Regions from separate parts of the Bacillus sp. ISL-75 genome, predicted to be linked through region 1. Evidence: riboswitches for the same ligand, from Rfam matches in the RefSeq annotation. Region 1 holds a riboswitch; the other holds the start of a gene.
The links. Region 1 has a riboswitch for thiamine pyrophosphate ahead of J7E63_RS26305 (thiamine phosphate synthase). Riboswitches for the same ligand answer to the same signal wherever they lie in the genome.

Region 1 (17,944 bases):
CTCAACATTAAGGAGGGGTTTGAATTGAAGTTATTACAAATTAGACTGTTGGTTAATGATTTTAAAAAAAGCTCCAATTTTTACAAAGATTTATTAGGACTTCCAATAAGTTGGTATGAAGAAGAAATGGAATATGCACTTTTCAATAATGGAGAAATGAAAATCGAGCTTTTATCCCGAAAAGCCATGGAAGAAGTGGTCGGAGAGGAAAATAAATTTTTAGAAGGGGAATCTCAATCAAAATTTCTACTTCAATTTGAAGTAGAAGATGTTGATAAGACTTATAACCGTTTAAGAGAAAATGGGATTGAATTTATTACTAAACCACACGATCGTAAAGAATGGAGATCACGTATTGCACATTTTCGAGACCCAGATAGGAACCTTATTGAAATATATAAAATGCTGTAATTAATTAGGGATTTTTCAAAACTTATAGTAACTCCGCTTCAATTTATTCGAACGGAGTTATTTGTGTTGCTACCGATACGAATTACTAGAATAATTTTATACGAGAAAAAGGAGGAATTAACGTGAGAATAAAAATTGAAGAATATGAACTTCCCCATATAAAGAAGCTGTTGTCTATCAAATCTGGGAATTAGTGAAGGAGTCCGTGGCTATGGTACAACAACTCAGGAACCTCCATGGGAACAGAAATTGCCTTTGTCCATCCTGGTTTAGATTGGGAAGGGTAGACGTGGCCGAACAACACGTAATCCGTACCGTCCTGGAGAGCTTTTTCACCTTCATGATAAGAGTGAATGGAACTTCCCACCCTTAACTCCGGAAACGCTTTTTTTACTATTGCTGACTCTAAACTATGAAAGGCTAATTGGACCCCTGACACCCTTGTAGCGAAAGCGACATCCCCCCGGTCATTAATGATTATTTTTGATAGGGGGATATCTTTGGAAAGCAAATCCACCGCTTGAAAAAGTTCCCTTGCTGTTTTTTGCTTTTCCCGTAAGTGAATCGACGTTACATAGGGGTGTATATCGATTAAAATCTCCCGTAACTGCTCGATTGGCATCTTACCGTTTGAAATAATATGTAACTCTTTAGCTTTCGTTAAAATTCGCGTCACCCCTTAAAAAATTTCGCTAATTGAAACAAGTGAAAAACAAAAAAAACACTTTCCATGTAAGAAAGTGGTTTGATAATTTGAAATGATATGCGTGCGCACTCAAATATCCCGTTTTCCACTTCCCTACGCTGGTATTAACCAGATCAGGTTCATAGAGTCCCGAAGTAGCACTTCAATCTCAGCCCTTTAAAAAGGCACCTCTAGAGGATTTGTTTTCTATATTAATTTGTAATAATTACCTGCATGTATAATACTATCACCATTGTAAGAAATGTCGAATAATTATTAATACCTTAGATGAATAGTAGATAAGTATGACTGACTATTTATTAAAAAATTCGTTTTTAGAACAATATTATCTTAAAGCTTTTATCATGCCTATTCTCCATCCTAGTTCTTCTGAAATGGCATTTGCATATTTTAAAAGTGAATCAATTATTTTATTCAATTGATTATTTTGACTTGCCGAATTGATAGATAGACTAATGGATGCAGCTACAGTGTTATCCCATGAAAAAATTGGAGCTGCAATATTTGTTAGTCCCGTAGTCTTTTCACCAGGTGTTATGGAAAAACCATGTTGTTTGATTAATCTTAATTCTTCTTCTAAATCAGTCCTGTCCTTAACTATATCCTTTTCAGTTAGTTCTGTGATAATTTTGTCCCTCAGCCTAAAACTTAAATTAGCTAAAATCACCTTGTTGGCGGCATCAATGGATAGAGGTAGACGTATACACTCCACACCTGTATTAAAATTATAGATGGGATTTACTGAATTAACAGATTCGATTACTACCCCTTCGGATCCTTCAGCGATTGACAATCTCACATTTTCTTTCGTTTCATTCGATAATTTGATTAAAAAAGGTAAAGAAGCATTACGAACGGACATGTTTTCTCTAATGGAGAAACCTAATTCCATTATTTTAGTCCCGAGACGAAATCTTCGTGTTTCTCTATCTTGAACAACAAAGCCAACTTCGCACAAACAGTTAAGTAATCTGTGTACCGTCTGTACCGGGATCTTTAATTCTCGGCTTATTTCGGTTGTACTCCAATCTTCTTTTTCGCCATTTGGCTCTAATAGAGTTAGAAGCAACATTGATTTATGTATTACTCCGGACATTCCAATCATCCTCCTGTGTAGCAACTTTTACACAATCATAATAGTAAAATCCTTTGACAATATTTTGAATAGTTATGTAACATAATTTAACAACCATTTTTTATTGATGTAAAACAACTTCCCAAAAAATAACCCAAAAATTATAATTTTTGTTGTAAAAAATCTGGAGATAGACAAAGGGGAAATAGATTCAGACTGGATGTCAGGGGAATGAAGTAGCTTTCCTTCCCGAATGTAAGGTAAAAGTCCTACCGCCATTCTATAAAGTAGAACTACTAACAAACAAACAAAGAAAGAGGAGGTGAGCCCCTTATCTTTCTTTGTAGTGTTAAGTTACTATAGAAAATACTATAATATTATTCTAGATTTGCATGTCTACTAAACATAGTTGTCGAATCTAAATGCTTAATATCCATATATCTTAGGATTAAAGCATCAAAAAATAATAATAACGTTTGTTCAAACAGGGAACCCATCGGCTGAATCGTGTGATATTGACTGGTTTCTTTATCTTTCGGTGAGCCAGGTATCTGAACAGTCATGTCAACTAGCTTGCCAATGGTAGAATCAGGAGAAATCGTTACAAGCGCTACCTTAGCTCCAATGTTATTCGCTTTTTCTGCCATGGAAACCAATCCTCTCGTTTCACCGGAACCAGAGCAGATGATGAGTAAATCCCTATTTCCGATATTTGGAGTCACCGTTTCTCCGACTACATAGGCATCAATCCCCATGTGCATCATTCGCATGGCAAAGGACTTGGCCATTAGTCCGGATCTTCCTGCACCAGCTACAAAGACTTTTGATGATGTTGATATAGAATTGACTAATTGTTCGGCTTCAAAATCAGATATTTGAAGGGAAGAATAAGTAAGCTCTTCAATCACCTTTGTTAAATAGTAAGTGGTTTCCATTGCAATGACATCCTTACCTTAAACAAGTGCTTCTTGTTTAATTAGTTTCTGCATTTCGGAAGCAACAACTTTTTTATCTTTTTGACCAGTGATGCCACCTCCTACGATAATTAAGTCTGGTTGTGCCTCAATCACTTCTGGAAGTGTCTCTAATTTAATTCCACCTGCAACAGCGGTCTTTGCATTTTTAACGACACGTTTAATTGTTCTCAACTGTTCAAATGAATTTTCACCTGCAGCTTGAAGGTCATATCCAGTATGAACACATATGTAGTCAACACCGAGGGCATCGACCTCTTTTGCGCGCTGTTCAATATCTTTAACATTAATCATATCTACCAGAATTTTTGATCCTTGTTTCTTTGCTTCTTCTACCGCACCAATAATGGTTGCGTCATCTGTCGCCCCTAAAACCGTGACGATCCCCGCTCCTGCTTCGGATGCTTTCATCACTTCGTATCCACCAGCGTCCATCACTTTCAAATCGGCAAGAACAACTAAAGAGGGGAAAGCTTCTTTAATTGCTTTTACGGCATGAAGTCCTTCATTAATCACAACTGGAGTTCCAATCTCTACAATATCAATGTAGTCCTGAACCTCGTTTACTACTTGTTTTGCCTCTTCAATATTGACCAAATCTAGTGCTAATTGTAATTCCATGTTTATTCCTCCTAATAAATGTATTGAGTTTTCTTACAATTTCAATTATATTTTAAATATTCTAAAAAAAAAGTACGCACTTTAAAATCATATAGTGTAGAAAAATATACCGTAGGTTTAGAGTGTATTTAAAATGGGGTGAGGATATTGAGTCGTTTTGATGAAAAAACGTTTAACTGTGAAAAGGAATTAACCTTAAATGTCATCGGCGGAAAGTGGAAAATGCTGATTATGTGGCATTTAGGAAAGCATGGAGTGCTGCGTTTTAATCAATTAAAATCAATCATTCCAGACATAACACAAAGAATGCTTGTCAATCAATTGCGTGAACTAGAGGAAGATCTAATTATAAACCGTAAAGTTTATCCTGTGGTTCCGCCAAAGGTAGAATATTCCCTAACTGAACTAGGGCAGTCCTTAATGCCGATCCTGGAATCCATGTATGAATGGGGGAAAAACTATCGTTTAAAATATTTGGAACATACCAAGTTCTTAGAAGATGCGATTAAATAATCAATTAGAAATAAGAGTGCAATGTAAAAGGATCATCGATTACATTGTGCTCTTTTTTTGTGTGATTACTATCATACCTAAAGTAGTCGTTTCTTTTTAACTATCTTCATTGTAAGAAATGAATTTTTCTTAGGAATAATTCTCATTGTAATCTTTCCTCACACAAAAACGTTGATTTTCCTGAAAATTGAGAAAACTTAATTGGAGCCTATCTTTTTTTATGTAAAGATAGGGGAGTATTAAATAATAAATCCATTTGAGGTGAGAGTATGAGAGGAAAAGCAGTGGAGTGGGAGGTATGTTGCTTATGAGTGCTGAAAGAGAAATGGTAGTAGATTCATCGAGTACGCATGTGGAAAGCTCACTAGGTACGACTGGAGAACTGAAGAGAGAGATTACTTGGAAGGATGCGTTTTGGTTTGCCAGTGGAGTCCCTGCCTTAGTATTATTCTCTATTGGTGCTATCGCAGCTACTGTTGGGAATATCTCTTGGGTAGTTTGGGCATTATCGATCTTGATGGGTTTTCTTCAGGCATTCACTTATGCCGAAATTGCAGGCATGTTTCCAAATAAATCCGGGGGAGCATCCGTATATGGTGCCATGGCGTGGATTCGTTATTCAAAACTAATTGCTCCTTTATCGGTATGGTGCAATTGGGTCGCATGGTCCCCCGTATTAGCTCTTGGAACGCAGCTGGCATCAGGGTACGTATTAAGTATCTTTTTTTCCGATTCTGCCATAACGACATGGCAGCTTACCCTATTAAATTTGGATTGGATCAAGCAGGGTCTGTCCTTACGTATTAATGCCAGCTTTATGATAAGTGCTGCTTTTCTTTTACTGATTTTTGCCATCCAACATCGAGGAGCCCTCTCTGCTGCACGTCTACAAAAAGTACTGGCAATCGCTGCCCTTTTACCGTTACTATTAGTTGGAATCATCCCATTATTTACCCATGGAGTTTCAATCCATAACTTATTTCCTCTTCATCCATTGTCAGGTTCCTGGGATATGGGAGGATGGACATTAATGTTTGGAGGAATGTTTTTAGCCGCTTGGTCTACGTATGGATTCGAAACAGCCGTGTGTTATACAAGTGAATTAAAGAACCCGCAGAAAGACACCTATAAATCAATCTTTGCTTCGGGCTTACTTTGCATCGTTATCTTTACACTGGTGCCTTTTGTATTTCAAGATACTTTAGGGCTTAAAGGGCTGCTCGATCCGGATGTTGCAAGTGGTGCGGGTGTTAGTAAGGCGATGGCACATATGCTGGGTGGAGGTGTTATCATCGAAGGTCTTTTCGTCCTATTGTTAATCCTCTCATTAGTATTAGCGATTATGACCGCAATGGCCGGTTCATCCCGAACATTATACCAGGCTTCAGTTGATGGATGGTTCCCCAAGTACCTATCCTATGTTAATAAAAATGGTGCCCCGACTAAAGCGATGTGGACGGATTTAACTTTCAATATTATTTTGCTTTTGCTGTCGGATTATACATTTATACTTGCAATAGCAAATGTAAATTATATCATCTTTAACTTTCTCAATTTGAATGCTGGATGGATTCATAGGCTTGACCGTCCAAATTCGTCCCGTCCATATAAAGTGCCTATGTGGCTTTTAGTCACAAATATTGTCTTCGCTTTTGTCAATCTTATCTTTGTCGGAATGGGAGCGGATATATGGGGCGAAGGTACATTATGGACAGGTTTAATATGTGCCTCTCTTATTATTCCAGTGTTTCTATTTAGGCATTACGTAACCGACAAAGGGAAGTTTCCTGAAAGAATGCTGGAGGATATGGATATGAAGAATCCTTCGGTAGTAAAGAGGGCTGGCATTTGGCCATACGTAACCATCATTGCTGCGATTTTGTTCATCGTGATCGCTCATGAAATAGCTGTCTATCATTAAACAATCAGATTGATAAGTTCTGGCTAGAAGAATGTAAACGAGATTTCATATTTGAAATCTCATTTGCATTTTTATAGAGAAAGTGAAAAGTCCCTAATGGTAAATCAGGGACACTTTATGCATAGGTTTCTATGCCATAGAGATATATAGACTTGTCGTAGGCGATGGGGCAATTGAATGAGTGACCATTTGAAAAGCTTCTGTTATTTCAATCTTGCGATATGTTTCGACCGCCCGACCGGCGACCATTAGTGTCTTTCGATAATCAATCAGCTGGCCGTATTGATCCGGTTCAAACATCTCTCAGGATCTTTTAAACGAAGAAAAGACATAGCCTTCTGCAGCCGGGCAGCTTTTAATATAAACGTCATGATTTTGAACTCTCCCAGTAGGAGAGTAAGCGATGGCGCTTTTTATCCGTAGTTTGGCGCTGCTGATTGTTTCAGGTAAAAATGTAGCTCGAGAAGGTGCAATGTCTTCGACGAGCAACCTAGTTATATGACGGTCATTAACGGCTTCAAGAATTTGTTCGGGATCATCCTCTATAATCACTTCCTTATTGGGCGTCCACACATCCATCCAGTAATGGTCCATATGTTGTTTCCCTACATGGAAAATAAAAAATTCGGGATAGATTCGGAGTTTTCCAGGTTCGTTTCCAAGCAATGGGCGATGGAAATCATAAAATTTCGTTATGGCAGCCATAAGGAGAGCGCTTGCCCCAGCACTCCCACCTGATTGGCGAACCACAATTCCTAGGCGATCCTGTTCATTAAATCCAGGAAATATATCCATGAGAGTGCTCTTTACACCATTAATCATAATATCGAAATCATTCGTTTGAACGACAGATGTAGTGTGCATTTCTTATAGCCCCTTTTTATTTTCACTTTATCTATAAGTCTAAAACAAGACAACCATGTTTAGCCCTTGATACACAAGGCAATATGACATTCCCTTCCTTTTTATCAGAATCAGACAGAAAGAAGTCTCTGTGGTCAATATCCCCAGCGAGTACATCGATTTGGCAACTGCCGCATCCGCCGATTTTACATGAATACGGAGCTTGAATATTATGTTTAAGGAGGGTTTCCAACAAACTTTCTTCCTTCGTTACAGTCAGTATTTGATTGCTTTTATTTAACTTCACCTGAAAATCGTGCTGTGGACCAAAATCAGGGGGGGTAAAGAGTTCAAAGTGAATGCTATTTTCGGGATATCCATATGTTTTTGCTGCATTGGCATATTCTTTCATCATTGACTCTGAACCGCAAAAGTAGACATGTGTTCCCACTGGTTTATTTTTCATAAGGTCAGTAGTCATTTTCTTCCTATCTTTTGAAAAATAGAAATGAGTTTCGTCTGGATAAGTATTAGCTAAGAAATCATGAAAGGCACACAATTCCCTTGAAGGAGCTGCATAATGCAACTCAAAGGTCATTCCTTTCCTTTTTAAGTCCGCTGCCATTGCTAAAAAAGGTGTAATTCCGATTCCTGCAGCAAAGAAGACATGATGTTTGGCACGGAAACTTAGGGGAAAGTGGTTTTTGGGATAGCTAATATGAAGCTTATCTCCAATTTCTACTTGATCGTGCCAATAAATAGAACCTCCTTTCGACTGTTCACTACGTCGAATCGCAATTTGAAAGTGGGAAGTGATATCAGAGTCAGTTGTCAGCGAATAGTGGCGCTCAATCAGACCTTGTTCAGTCATTAAATAGGTGGTGATATGAGATCCTCCACTAAATCGTGGCAGCGGTGAACCGTTTGCCGTTACCAGGCTGAAACTTTTAACCGTTGGTGATTCAAGATTAATCTCATCTACAATAACATCAATTGTTTGAGTAGCCACTTTATTTCCTCCTTCATGTTAAATTTTTAAATATCCGAGATATGCATCAAGTCTTTTTGAGTAGTGAACAGAAACATCCAGAGTAGCACTGCAATGTTCGCAAACAAAATCATGCCCGACATCCACTTTTCTGTTTATTTGATAACACTTCACACAAAATACCCACTCATCTTTCGGTCCAATTCCGTTGAATAGGATTTCCTCATCCGTAAATCCTTCTTGATAAGCCATCTCCTTCACTTTGTTCATCATGGACCATTGACCAGCAATATAAAGTTTCGTACCCATCACTTGGACTTGAAGGATAGGGGAAATCTCTTGTTCGGTAAATGATGATACAATATGAATACGATTAGGAAGAATTTTTTGAAGGAACCACTTTTTTTCTAAATGGGTTCGATTTAAATTTATATAGAGGAACATTTCAATTTTACTTAAGTTTAAATAATAAATTATTGCTAAACTATCAAATAAAGTTGCTTCATCAATAAATAACAAGACTTTATTTGTCATAGACGCAAGCTTTGAAATTGTATGATTTAATGATTCAAGCCCCATAAACGATTCACTTGTTGTTGAAGAGTCCATTTGTTGTTTAGTTGGTTCATGGTAAAAAAGCCGGTATAAATTTTGATCTTTTGAAATTTCTACATAATGACTACGGAGCTGAATAAATTCAGCTCCATTCCATTCTTGAGTGTTTTTTAAAATGCCAACTTTTTGAGGGAACGCCCCATCTAGCAGCTTTACTTCCGTTGAATACACATTTTCATATAACCTCTCTTCAAGAGAAAACTGATACTGGATCATGTTCACTTTATTCCCCCTGTTTTACCTGTAAGGTCTGTTCTAAATATTCAATAAGTTGATTTTTGTAGCTAATAAATCCTTTGTATTGAGAGATATAGTCAGGTAAATCGCTTAAGACACGATAAAAGCGATTGATCCATTTTTCATTTTCACTTAGCTGGTTCACTGATCGTAAATGGGTGTGAATGCTGAATAAAATCCCATTACTTCTTGGGAGACGGAATAATCTTTGATCTTCCACTCTTAAGTGAACGAGCTGACCAATATTTTCAGTAGTTAAGTTTTCTTTTTTAACTCCCCATTCATCAAAATTTTCAGGGAATGTATCTAGGATGGGATCGACTGTTAAGGTCCAGTTCAATCGGGTCCAAGGGTTGCCTGCTTCCATTCTTAAAAGAAAATTACGCACTTTTTCTGCTAAGCCGCTATCTGAAAAGTGCGGTACTGGTGAATGAAATTCTGTATAACTCATACCAAGATTAAATGCGATTGACCAGTTTGCTGGGAAACATAGCTGCCCAGCATCCATATAAAGATCACCATCTCTTTGGGCAATATAAATCAAATCTTCTTGAACATGACAGCCGATAAAGTCTAATGGCTCATACGGCAAGCTGGAGGAATCCCCAAAAATAAAAGTATGGTTTTCATCTAATAATCGATTATAAAACGTCCAGCAATTATTATTTTTCTCTATACTGAAATTGTTAGGGTATAATGTGGTTAATTCGTTCAAAATCATCTCTAAAATTTCCCATTGTGCTTCTAACGAGTGTGAAAAAGACTGATATGCCTGGTCTTTTTTAGTATTTAAAATTTGTCGCTTAAGTTTTATCTCTTCACAATATTCTGGAGTAATCTCAAGTAAAAAAGGTGGATCCAGTGCTTCAGAATTATTGGAATATCGATATGAGTCTCCTTTAAAAGGGAAGGGGAAGTGTTCCAGGATAGATTGATTTCTCATTTTTTTTCTTAAATCTATTGGGTTATCATAAATGGACATTACTTATCCCTCCTGACAGATAGATTGGTTTATATAGAATGAGCATTCTAAGCGGGAATACCTGACCTAGAATGCTCGTTTTTCTTACTGAATCTTAGTATTTGACCTAGTTTTTACTATAATATTTTGATCTTACATAAAAGCAGGTTCTGGTAAACGATGACCAGTATAAATGGCTTCCCCATCACTTTCTTTATCAAAAATAACCGTTGTTTCAGGAGTAAAGATTAATACGTCCCCAGCTTCTGCCACATATTTTATCCCTTGATCGTCGCGTACAACAATTTTTCCGTGTATTATGACCTTTTCTTCCAAATAGGTATAGGTGAATTCAAAATCTTCCGAAGGTTGCATAGAAAAGTAACCCATGGATAAGGCATTTTCTTTTGAACAAATTGGTACATCAATAATTTGGCTTTTTAATGCTGGAATTCCCAGTAGTCCGTTCAGCTCTTTTTTTTCAAAAGTACCTGCTTTGATTAGCTGGACACCTGGCTTCGCGCTTAAATAATGGAATTTCTCTTTTGTTACTGTTTTTTCACTCATTTTCTTCACCTCGAAAAAATTTTTTCCATAAAGATTTAAATGTTGTCATACTTGCCTTCGGTGTCATTCTTTTTAAAAAGCTTTATTGATTGGAATAAAAATATAATTACATATTCACCATGAAAAACCCACTTGATTTTCTTGATTATTGGGATAATTTTGAATTATATGTCAATATATCTAACACAGAATGCACTTTTAGTGATCTTCTATTTAAAAAAAAACGGAGATTGTAAGATTTTGTAACGTACAATTTCATATCATCCTACTATTTAGGAAAAGTCTGTTTATTTATTTTATAACCTGTGTGAATATTAGCTCATTAAAAAATGGGAAAAGAGGAGAGGATCTAATGAAAAAAGTGGTCATTATTTCAGGAAGCCCATCACGATTTTCACGGTTAAATGGAGTTTTAGATTATGTCCACACGGTTTTAGAACAAAGAGTGCTCCAGGTACAAACCATTCAAGTGTGCCAGTTTCCAGCAGAGGATTTATTACATGCCCGATTTGATAGTAATGAAATACAAAAAGCAAATCTATTAGTCGAACAAGCTGAGGCTATTATTATTGCCACACCGGTATATAAAGCTTCATTTAGTGGGATTCTGAAAGCTTATCTGGATTTACTGCCACAAGAAGTATTCGTTAATAAGGTCATTTTACCAATTGCAATTGGCGGAACGGCAGTCCATCTACTAATGCTAGAATATGCACTTAAACCGGTGCTCTCTATCCTTGGAGCTACAATAATAGGAAAAGGAGTTTTTATCCAAGATACCCAAGTAGGCTTGAACGAATATGGAAAGACGGAAATCGCTCAAGAAATTAATAATCGTTTAGATCATTCACTTAATCAACTTATAGGGATAACTATATAAAGGTACAAAAGTAATTGTATGGTTAAGCAGCCTTTCTCCAGATACTCGTTTGTTGGCACAACTCACTAACTTATCAAACTTCTATATAATCAAATGTTAGAATACATAACATTGAATTCGTTATTTTCTCAATATTCGGGAAAATAAAGTAGGATTTTCTAGCAACTTATGTGATTATATGAGTAATCGTAAGATAAATGGTTAGTGATGTAATATTTATTGACATTAAGAGGTGATGGGTTTGAACGGGTAGACTGGTGAATGGGGCTACTAGAATGAAAAGGATGGATGGAATTGCGAGTACTTAAAGATAAGACGTTAAAACTTACCGCTTCAGTATTGACGATAGGAGCGCTTGATGGAGTCCACAAAGGACATCAGACGCTGATCATAGGAGCGAAAATGCGTGCAAGAAAGTTTAATGTACCTCTGGTTGTTTATACGTTTGATCCGCCGCCCCAGGTTTATTTTAAAAAGAGACTCTTTTGTTAACACCTTTAGCTGAAAAAATAAAATGGCTAAGACTGCTTGGTGTCGATTATGTCATTGTAGCACCTTTCAACGCTAATTTTATGGGAAGAGAAGTTCATTCCTTCCTAACAGAACTTGCTGATTTAAATCCATTAGAAATATGGGAGGGACAAGATTTTCAGTTTGGTAAGAATCGAGAGGGAGATGTAAATACTTTACGTAAACATTTCTCTGTCCAAGTTTTGGAACCCATTCGTTGTAGTTCGGGAGAGATTATTTCTTCTAGTAGAATACGTTTACTAATTATGGAAGGAATGATTAGTCAAGCCGAACAGCTATTGGGTTGGAAGAGGTTATCTCCAGATTTGGCAGGTGGTAACTATTTATAGATATCACCATTCTATTTCTCTAGAATTCCATTAAAAAATAAATCTGTCATGTATTAAAGGGAGGGGCAATATATGCTTAAATTGTTGAAAAAAAGGAATTATTTATTTATTTTCATCATGGCACTCATTTTTAGTTTTCCATTAAATGCTTTTGCTGCCGGACCAGGGCCGAAAATTGATACTGGAGATACGGCGTGGATGATTGTTGCGACAGCTCTTGTTATTTTCATGCATGTTCCAGGTTTGGCACTCTTCTATGGGGGGCTGGTCAGTGAACGGAATGTCATATCGACCATGATGCATAGTTTTGTAAGTCTTTTAATTGTTAGTGTTGTTTGGGTTTTATGGGGATATACCTTGAGCTATGGCACCGATATTGGAGGTTTAATCGGTGGTCTTGATTTCCTCGGTTTTAAAGATGTTGGGGGAGAACCGGCGCTTGGCATATTAACAATCCCGCATTATCTGTTTGCTATGCTACAAATTGCCTATGCGGCTATTACCGTAGCTATTATCTCCGGTGGGATAGCAGGGCGGATTTCATTTTCCGCATGGGTGATATTCGCTGCCCTTTGGCCTACGATTGTTTACGCTCCAATGGCCCACTGGGTTTGGGGAGGCGGCTGGCTATACAAGATGGGAGAGCTTGATTTTGCAGGTGGTACAGTTGTTCACATTCTGTCAGGTGTTAGTGCACTTGTAGCGGCTTTAATGATCGGACCAAGAAAAGGATATCTTTCACATGAACACAAACCACACAATATTGTGCTCTTCTTATTCGGGGCTACTACTCTATGGTTTGGCTGGTTCGGTTTTAATGGTGGAAGCGCACTGGCTTCCGGCTCTATCACATCGCTTGCCTTTGCAACTACCCATATAGCCGCGGCCGCAGCTGGAATAAGCTGGCTTCTGATAGAATGGAAATTACGCAAACGCCCGACTCTAATTGGGACAGTTACTGGGGCCATTTCCGGACTGGTGGCGATTACTCCGGCCGCCGCGTATGTAACGATTCCGTCCGCGTTAATAATTGGTATACTTGCTGCACCTGTTTGCTATTTTAGTATTTTCTTCTTAAAGGCTCGTTTAAAGTATGATGATACATTGGATGCATTTGGTGTGCATGGAATGGCTGGTATTTGGGGAGCTCTTGCAACAGGTATTTTTGCAACAAAGGATGTGAACGCAGCCGGGAATAATGGGTTGTTATATGGTAACCCAGAACAGCTTCTTCATCAATGTGTTGGTGTAGCTGTAGCGATTCTTTTAGCATCAGTAGGAACTTTGGTTGTTTTGAAAGTGATCAGCATATTTACACCGTTACGTGTAAAAGAAGAAGAAGAGCTGCTTGGTTTGGATTTAAGTTTTCATGAAGAGCAAGCATATACGAATATTAGCATAGCACCTGATTTGAATACCATAAGTACTCCAAAGAAGGAAATCCTTTCATAGAATTTTATTCTATCAAAGTGGAAAGGAAGGAGCCGGTCTGAAATCCGACTTGGATTTTTGGGCCGGCTTTTTTTGTAAGATTAGTTAAATGCTCTGACAAGAAAAGCTTTTATTCTAAAGAAACAAAATAATTTATCTTTTATGTTATGTTTCCTTACATGAAAACAGACATTTTCCTGAAAATTGAGAAAACTCTGTTGGAGCGGAATTTTTTTTATGTCATGATAGGGGTGTATTAAATATATCCATTATGAGGTGAAGAGGATGAATGAAAAAACGTTGACAAAAACGGAATTCAATTACTTAAGCCAAAAGCCAGGTGTTCAATTAATCAAAGCCCGTACTTATGAAAAAAAAGAACTGAACGGACTACTGGGAATCCCCGCATTAAAAAGCCAAATTATTGATGTACCAATTTGTTCAAAAGAAAATGCTTTATCCATGGGTTACTTTTCTATGAAGCCTTCGGAAGATTTTGAATTTACCTATACGTATTTAGAGGTGAAGGTGATTTTAAAAGGGAAGATCGTTGTCCGTGATGACAAGGGCGAAAAGCATGTGGCCGAAGCAGGAGATGTCTTAATTTTTACGCCTGAAACAACGGTTATTTTTGATAAAGAAAGTGATGGGGAAGCCATTTATACCGGACACAGATTACCTGAACCTGCTTTTATGTAAGTTAAAATTTGGAAGGGAATGAATACATTGACGGATACGAATGTTGTTGTAGATGAAGGTGTAATGAAGGTACCGGATTGGTGGTCATGTCCTATCGGTTTTGAAGAACTTCAAAATAAAGCGCATTTGATTGGAAAAAGTGAACTATTACCTCGTGCTTCCATTTCAGATCAAGAAGGAATGTACCCTCGTCAAAGTCTTCAGGCAATCGCGAAATCGGGTTATGGTGCATTTACTCTCCCAGTTGAAGCGGGGGGAGCAGGTTATGGCTTAACTGGTTTTGCCGTATTAGCCGAAACGTTTGCCCAATATTGTGCTTCTTCTACTATGTGTTGGGTAATGCATACAGCTGCGGTACATACATTGTATTCTGCAGGAACTGAAGAACAACGTCAACGTTTGATCCCGGCTGTATTGGAAGGGAAGATTGGCGGGCTAGCGTTTAGTGAGCCAGACACAGGAAGTCACTTTTGGAATGTGGTAAGTGAAGCCCCTCGAGTAGATGGAGGGTACCTGTTGAATGCGGACAAATCATTTGTGACAAGCGCTGGTGAAGCAGACTGGTATATCGTTTGTACCAATTCACCAGACAGTACGAAATCGGATAAGCTGATGTTTTTGTTAGTGGAGGATTATCAAGATGGTGTTGAATCCTTCCCATTTTCCGCCATGGGGCTGCGTGGGAATTCCAGTGGTCCAATGAAATTTAAGAATGTTATGGTCCCTGTGGAAAATCGAGTTGGGGATGAAGGGGGAATGAACAGATATAACGATAATGTGATTGATCCGTTATTTTTGTTAGGAACGAGTGCTTGCTGGATCGGGATTTCTCAAGGAGCCATTAACGCAGCTATTGACAGTGCAAAGAAAAAAGTGCATAAAGACACTGGAAAAGCAGTAGCTGGGTATCAGGTCATTCGCCATGAACTAGCAAAATCTCAGATTATAGTAGATAGTGCTAGGAGTATGCTTTTCCGTGTGAGTGAAGCGATGGATCGATGTATCAAAAATGAGGAAGAGTTATCAAAATGCTTATATCCGCTCTGGGAGTTAAAAACACAAGCTGCGGATATTGTCATTCAGGTGACTAATCAGGCCCTGCAAGTTTCGGGTGGACGAGGATATCTCACCGGGCAAGTGGAAAAGTACTTACGGGATGGTCGAGCGGGGGCATTAATGGGACCTACCAATGAAATTCTACGAGAATGGATTGGCCGCACGTTAATTGAAGTCCCATGGTTTGAGTAGAAAACCAGTATATCATTTTAAAAACACAGAAGCCTGTCTTTATAAAAAAGTGGGCCCTGTGTTTTAATTTGAAAAACGTATGGTGTGTATGAAAAATTAAAATTATTCATAAGATTCCTTAGTATGTGGAGGAGGAAATCTAGAAATGAGTAGATTAACAATATCAGAGGATATTCATTTAAAAGGGTGTCCTCGAGATACCCCAAAAACTTTGAAATTAGACTCTATGACGCTTGTATTATTTGGGGCAACTGGTGATTTAGCGAAAAGAAAGATTTTTCCGGCTTTATTTAATTTATTCTTGGATGATAAAATACCTCAAAAGTTTGCCGTTGTCGGTCTAGGAAGAAGGCAATGGTGTGATTTTGCATTTCAATCTCATGTCAAAGAATCTATTATAAAATTCTCTAGGCGTTCATGTGAAAACTTTTCAAAGCTAGATGCATTTTTAAGTGCTTTTCACTATCAGACTCTGGATGTAACCAAACGGGAAGGGTATAAAACTTTACTGACAACCGTCCAGAAAGGTGAAAAGCAGAGGAATATACCTGAAAATCGCATGTACTATCTATCCGTTGCTCCAGAATTCGTGGATGTGATTACCGAAAATATAAAGGAGAGTGGATTAGGTTCTACCAAAGGCTGGCGGAGGCTTATTATCGAAAAGCCTTTTGGTCGTGATTTACAATCGGCACGTGAATTAAATGAAAAATTAAAAAAGGGCTTTGAAGAAGACGAGATTTATCGTATTGATCATTATTTAGGTAAGCCCATGGTTCAAAACCTCGAGGCATTGGAACAGGCCAATCCTGTTATTCGAACTTTATTGAACAAAAAGTACGTTGCTAATGTTCAAATTACAGCTAGTGAAACAGTTGGGGTAGAAGGAAGAGCTGATTACTATGATCAGGCAGGTGCGATTCGTTTCAAAATCACTTGATGCAATTGCTGATAATGACCACTATGAGCCTACCAGGAAAGAGTACTTCTAAAGAGATATCCATTGAAAAGAAAAGAATCATGGAGTCAATTAGGCCGACCCTAAAAAAAGAGGTAGCTGTTAATATGGTTCGTGGTCAATATATCAGGGGTGAGGTCCATGACCAATCAGTTATTGGATATAAAGAGGAACCTGGAATTAAGGAGTCTTCAACCAATGATACCTTTATTGCAGCTCGTTTATGGGTAGATGACGACTTCTGGATGAGAGTACCTTTCTATCTACGCACGGGCAAACGAATGAAGGAAAAGTTGACACGCATCGTGATTGAATTTAAGAATCCCTTAAAAGATTCTAACTTTGATGAAATGATGATGCCTAATCTATTAATTATCCAAATTAATCCCCACGAAGGTGTTTCGTTCCAATTGAATCTGAAAAATCCCATAACCAATCAAACTGAGCCAGTTACTGTAGAGTTTACAGCCAATCAGCAAGATGTACCGGAAGGATATGAACTACTACTTTTTGATGCATTACGTGGTGATGCCAGGTTTTTTGCTCATTGGAATGAAGTTGAATTATCATGGAAATGGGTACAGCCAGTATTGGAGGCATTTGAGGAGAATCTTCTTCCACTCCATCCCTATAGGTCAGGGTCAATGGGTCCGAATGAGTCGGATAAATTATTACACGAGGATGGGTTTAAATGGTGGTAGCCTTTGATTGCTGGAACTGTAATGCATGGGAGGGCCTACCTCCTTTTTTAGTCTTTTATAATTCTTTCAAATATGTGATAAAAAATGGTTGTCTCATTGAGTCAACCATTTTAACAATTTTGTAATTAAATATTTAACCATTGCTTTCATTAAGAAACTTTTTATATTGTTTAGGTGTTAAATTAATAAACTTTTTAAAGCCCTTAATGAAATGGGCCTGATCATAGTATCCATTGTCATAGATGATATCTAAGATGTTGGACCCGTCTCTTTCTAAATATATATCCAGAGAATTTTGAAACTTAACAATTTGGCAAAATTGTTTTGGTGAAAATCCAATATAAGCCTCAAACTTTTTACGAATATGCTGTTCGGAATAACCAATCACATCGGATAATTCATGAACGTTTACCATGCCCCTAGAGGAATAGATTTTCTCAATCGCATAACAGACCATTTTTTGGTCTTTGCTACTATCAAAAAGCAGCTTCCGCAAAAACAAATCAAATTGTTCAATTCTCTCACTGAAAGATTTCCCCGAAGCGATTAATTCTATGATTGAATTCACATTCGACATTACCTCCATCAAAGGTATCTTTTGTGCTAGAAGCTCGTTTAATGGGGAGTTTAATTTAATAATAGTTTGCTCCGGGAAAAATCTAACCCCAAAATATTCACAGTCTTTACGGAATTCAGGTTGTTTTTTTCGATGGAAGGGACTGGTCCAAAGAAAGG
Region 2 (3,080 bases), on a different contig from region 1:
CAATATATTTAATGATATGGCTTTTAGTCATGGCTGGTCCGGTGTTTTGGCAGCGATTCCATTTGCCATTTGGTTCTTCCTTGCGATTGAAGGGGGAGCGATGGCAGCAGAAGAGGTGCGCGACCCGAAGAAGGATATTCCAAAAGGCTTTATTTCCGGTATTTTAACGCTTGGTGTGGCAACGATTTTAACCTTAGTCGTAACGGCAGGACTTGGCGGCGGTACCGGTAAACCGGCGGATTATCCACTTCCACAGGCATTGGAAAGTATTTATGGAGAAGGCAGCTTTATTCCAAAATCAGTTGCCATTATCGGTTTATTTGGTTTAATTGCCAGCTTGCACGGTATTATTATTGGTTATTCCCGTCAAACGTTTGCCCTGGCTCGTGCAGGATACCTGCCTAAGTTTTTGTCTAATCTTTCGAAACGCGGGGTGCCGCATTGGGGCTTGATTGTTCCAGGAGCGATTGGAGTGATCGCAGCAGGCTCAGCAAACTTTGCAAATGCATTGATTATCCTATCCGTTTTTGGTGCGATTACGATGTACTGCTTAAGTATGGTTTCGTTGTTTGTGCTGCGGAAAAAGGAGCCGAATTTGGAAAGACCATTTAAGGTAAGCTATCCTGTGGTACCGGCGATTGCATTAGTATTGGGTGTTTTCTCTTTCTTCTGCGTGGTAAAATACAGTGTGTTAACGACAACTCTTCCATTGTTTGGAGTGGAGCTGCCTTTGGCGGGTGTGATTCTGACGATTTTTGGTGTGGCGATTGTCTACTATTTCTTAGTAGGATCCAAGAAACTTCGTCCAATGTCGGAGGAGTTTGTTTTAATTGAGGATGTGACTTCTGGAGAAACAGGGACAGATGAGAAAATAGGATAACGTTCAATAGAAAAAGATGTTCCATTGGGGTGGGGCATCTTTTTTGTATTAGTTGAAATGATTGGATATAGACGGATCCTCAAATAATGCCCCTGTTCGTATAAGTTATCATGAACGAAACTAGCTCCTTACTCGTAACACCGTAGGTTAACTAGCAAAGTTATTTCGTGCAGGTGAATTAACCTCTGTTTACGTGCCAACAGAAGATGAGAACTGGATGTTTCATGATAGGAAGTATTTGTTAACAAGCATAAATAGATAAAAGCAGTTGGCATTGTCTGCCTTGACTGATATAATAGTAGGATATGAAGTGGAATACGAGTAATGTGGGGGAACCGGTGGTGCCGGTTGAGATTTAGTCCGTGAGACGATGACCCTTGGAACCTGATCTGGTTGATACCGGCGGAGGGAACATATTCTTAAACAATTAATTGTTTGCTGATATGCACTCAGGTTTCTTTACCTGGGTGCTTTATTTTGTTTAAGCAAGTTTTTGCCTTCTAACCAACACTTAGGTTTCACTCTCTTTCATTTGTTTCACTTTCGATTTTATTTTACATATGGGGGATTCTACATGAAGAAATGGCTAGTACTAGTCCTTTCAGTCCTTTTAGTGACTGGATGCAGCAGCAAAAAAGAAACAGAAAACGCAAAAGAAAAAAAACAGCCGCTTAAAAAGGTCTCGATTGTACTGGATTGGACGCCAAATACCAATCATACTGGATTATATGTAGCAAAAGAAAAAGGATTCTTTAAAAAAGAAGGCTTGGATGTGGATATTATCATGCCGGGTGAGACCGGTGCTGACCAACTTGTAGCTTCTGGCAAGGCGCAGTTTGGTGTTGGCTACCAAGAAGCGATTACCCAGGCACGTATTCAAGGGGTACCACTCGTATCGATCGCTGCAGTGATTCAACACAATACATCAGGATTCGCTTCACCAGCTGGCAAACAGATTCAATCTCCGAAAGATTTTCAAGGAAAAACATATGGTGGATGGGGCTCGCCAGTCGAAAAATCTGTCATCACTTCTCTCATGAAAAAGGAAAACGCCGATGCCAATAAGGTGAAAATCGTGAACATGGGTGATACGGACTTTTTTACGGCTGTGAAACGAGACATCGATTTCGCTTGGATTTACTATGGGTGGACTGGTGTAGAAGCAGAGCTTCGTAATGAAAAAATTAATATGGTTTACTTAACAGATTACTCTGACAAACTGGACTACTATACACCTGTTTTAGAAACAAACGAGAAAATGATCAAAGAGGACCCTGAAACGGTTAAGGCGTTCGTAAATGCCGCTGCCAAGGGGTATGAATTTGCCATTAAAAACCCTGATCAAGCGGCAGATATCCTGATTAAAGCAGCACCGGATTTAGATCCAAAGCTTGTAAAGAAGAGTCAAGAATGGTTGTCTCCAAAATATCAGGATGATGCAAAGGAATGGGGAATTCAAAAGCAAGAGGTTTGGGAAAATTATGCCCAATGGATGTATGATAATAAGCTTCTCGACAAGAAACTAGATGCGAAAAAAGCATTTACAAATGAATTTTTACCAAAATACTAGGGGGTAGTAAAACATGGCGAATTCATTAATCAGCATTCAAATCATACCGAAAACAAAGGATGGAGAAGACGTCATTCCATACGTTGATGAAGCCATTAAAGTCATTGCTGAATCTGGTGTGAAATATGAGGTACACCCGTTAGAAACAACCATGGAAGGCGAACTGCACGAATTATTTACTGTGATTTCAAAAATGAATGAACGAATGATTGAAATGGGAAGCAAAAATGTCATTTCTCAAGTAAAAATCCTTTATCAGCCAACAGGTATTTCCATGGATGACTTAACGGAGAAATATCGATCATGAGGAAGAATCTTGTAAAAGGGTGGAGACCGATTTTGGTTCTCCTCCTTTTGTTTGTCATTTGGGAGATTGTCGTTAAAATAGCAGAAGTGCCGGAATGGCTTCTTCCGCCGCCATCAAAGATTTTCACAGAGGCCATTGCCGGTTGGCGTGATTTTTATCCAGATGTGTTTTCAACGGTTAAAATTTCACTATTTGGATTTGTAGTTGGAGCATTCATTGGACTGGCGGTCGCCGTTTTATTCCATCTGGTGCCTGTTTTAAGGGATTCTTTCTATCCATTATTGATTTTATCGCAAAATGTTCCCATTATCGTTCTGGCTCCA

Region 2: another riboswitch for thiamine pyrophosphate. It lies ahead of J7E63_RS16935 (ABC transporter substrate-binding protein); the one in region 1 lies ahead of J7E63_RS26305 (thiamine phosphate synthase).

What each region holds. Positions count from the first base shown of each region.
Region 1 is NZ_JAGGQX010000075.1:1,044-18,987, forward strand. Features, by position in the region: gene J7E63_RS26300 (VOC family protein) at 25-411, shown strand; gene J7E63_RS26305 (thiamine phosphate synthase) at 602-1,087, opposite strand; TPP riboswitch at 1,191-1,299, opposite strand; gene J7E63_RS26310 (IclR family transcriptional regulator) at 1,443-2,213, opposite strand; gene hxlB (6-phospho-3-hexuloisomerase) at 2,570-3,127, opposite strand; gene hxlA (3-hexulose-6-phosphate synthase) at 3,146-3,787, opposite strand; gene J7E63_RS26325 (winged helix-turn-helix transcriptional regulator) at 3,935-4,300, shown strand; gene J7E63_RS26330 (trimethylamine N-oxide permease) at 4,608-6,221, shown strand; gene J7E63_RS29900 (hypothetical protein) at 6,351-6,521, opposite strand; gene J7E63_RS26335 (hypothetical protein) at 6,525-7,085, opposite strand; gene J7E63_RS30385 (PDR/VanB family oxidoreductase) at 7,117-8,073, opposite strand; gene J7E63_RS26345 (dimethylamine monooxygenase subunit DmmA family protein) at 8,092-8,883, opposite strand; gene J7E63_RS26350 (heme-dependent oxidative N-demethylase family protein) at 8,891-9,886, opposite strand; gene J7E63_RS26355 (cupin domain-containing protein) at 10,019-10,432, opposite strand; gene ssuE (NADPH-dependent FMN reductase) at 10,785-11,312, shown strand; gene J7E63_RS29905 (nucleotidyl transferase family protein) at 11,607-11,804, shown strand; gene J7E63_RS26365 (hypothetical protein) at 11,798-12,172, shown strand; gene J7E63_RS26370 (ammonium transporter) at 12,347-13,624, shown strand; gene J7E63_RS26375 (cupin domain-containing protein) at 13,889-14,302, shown strand; gene J7E63_RS26380 (acyl-CoA dehydrogenase family protein) at 14,321-15,550, shown strand; partial or broken gene zwf (glucose-6-phosphate dehydrogenase) at 15,777-17,209, shown strand; gene J7E63_RS26390 (helix-turn-helix domain-containing protein) at 17,343-17,944, opposite strand, start outside.
Region 2 is NZ_JAGGQX010000038.1:216,611-219,690, reverse strand. Features, by position in the region: gene eat (ethanolamine permease) at 1-880, shown strand, start outside; TPP riboswitch at 1,199-1,308, shown strand; gene J7E63_RS16935 (ABC transporter substrate-binding protein) at 1,455-2,450, shown strand; gene J7E63_RS16930 (thiamine-binding protein) at 2,464-2,757, shown strand; gene J7E63_RS16925 (ABC transporter permease) at 2,754-3,080, shown strand, end outside.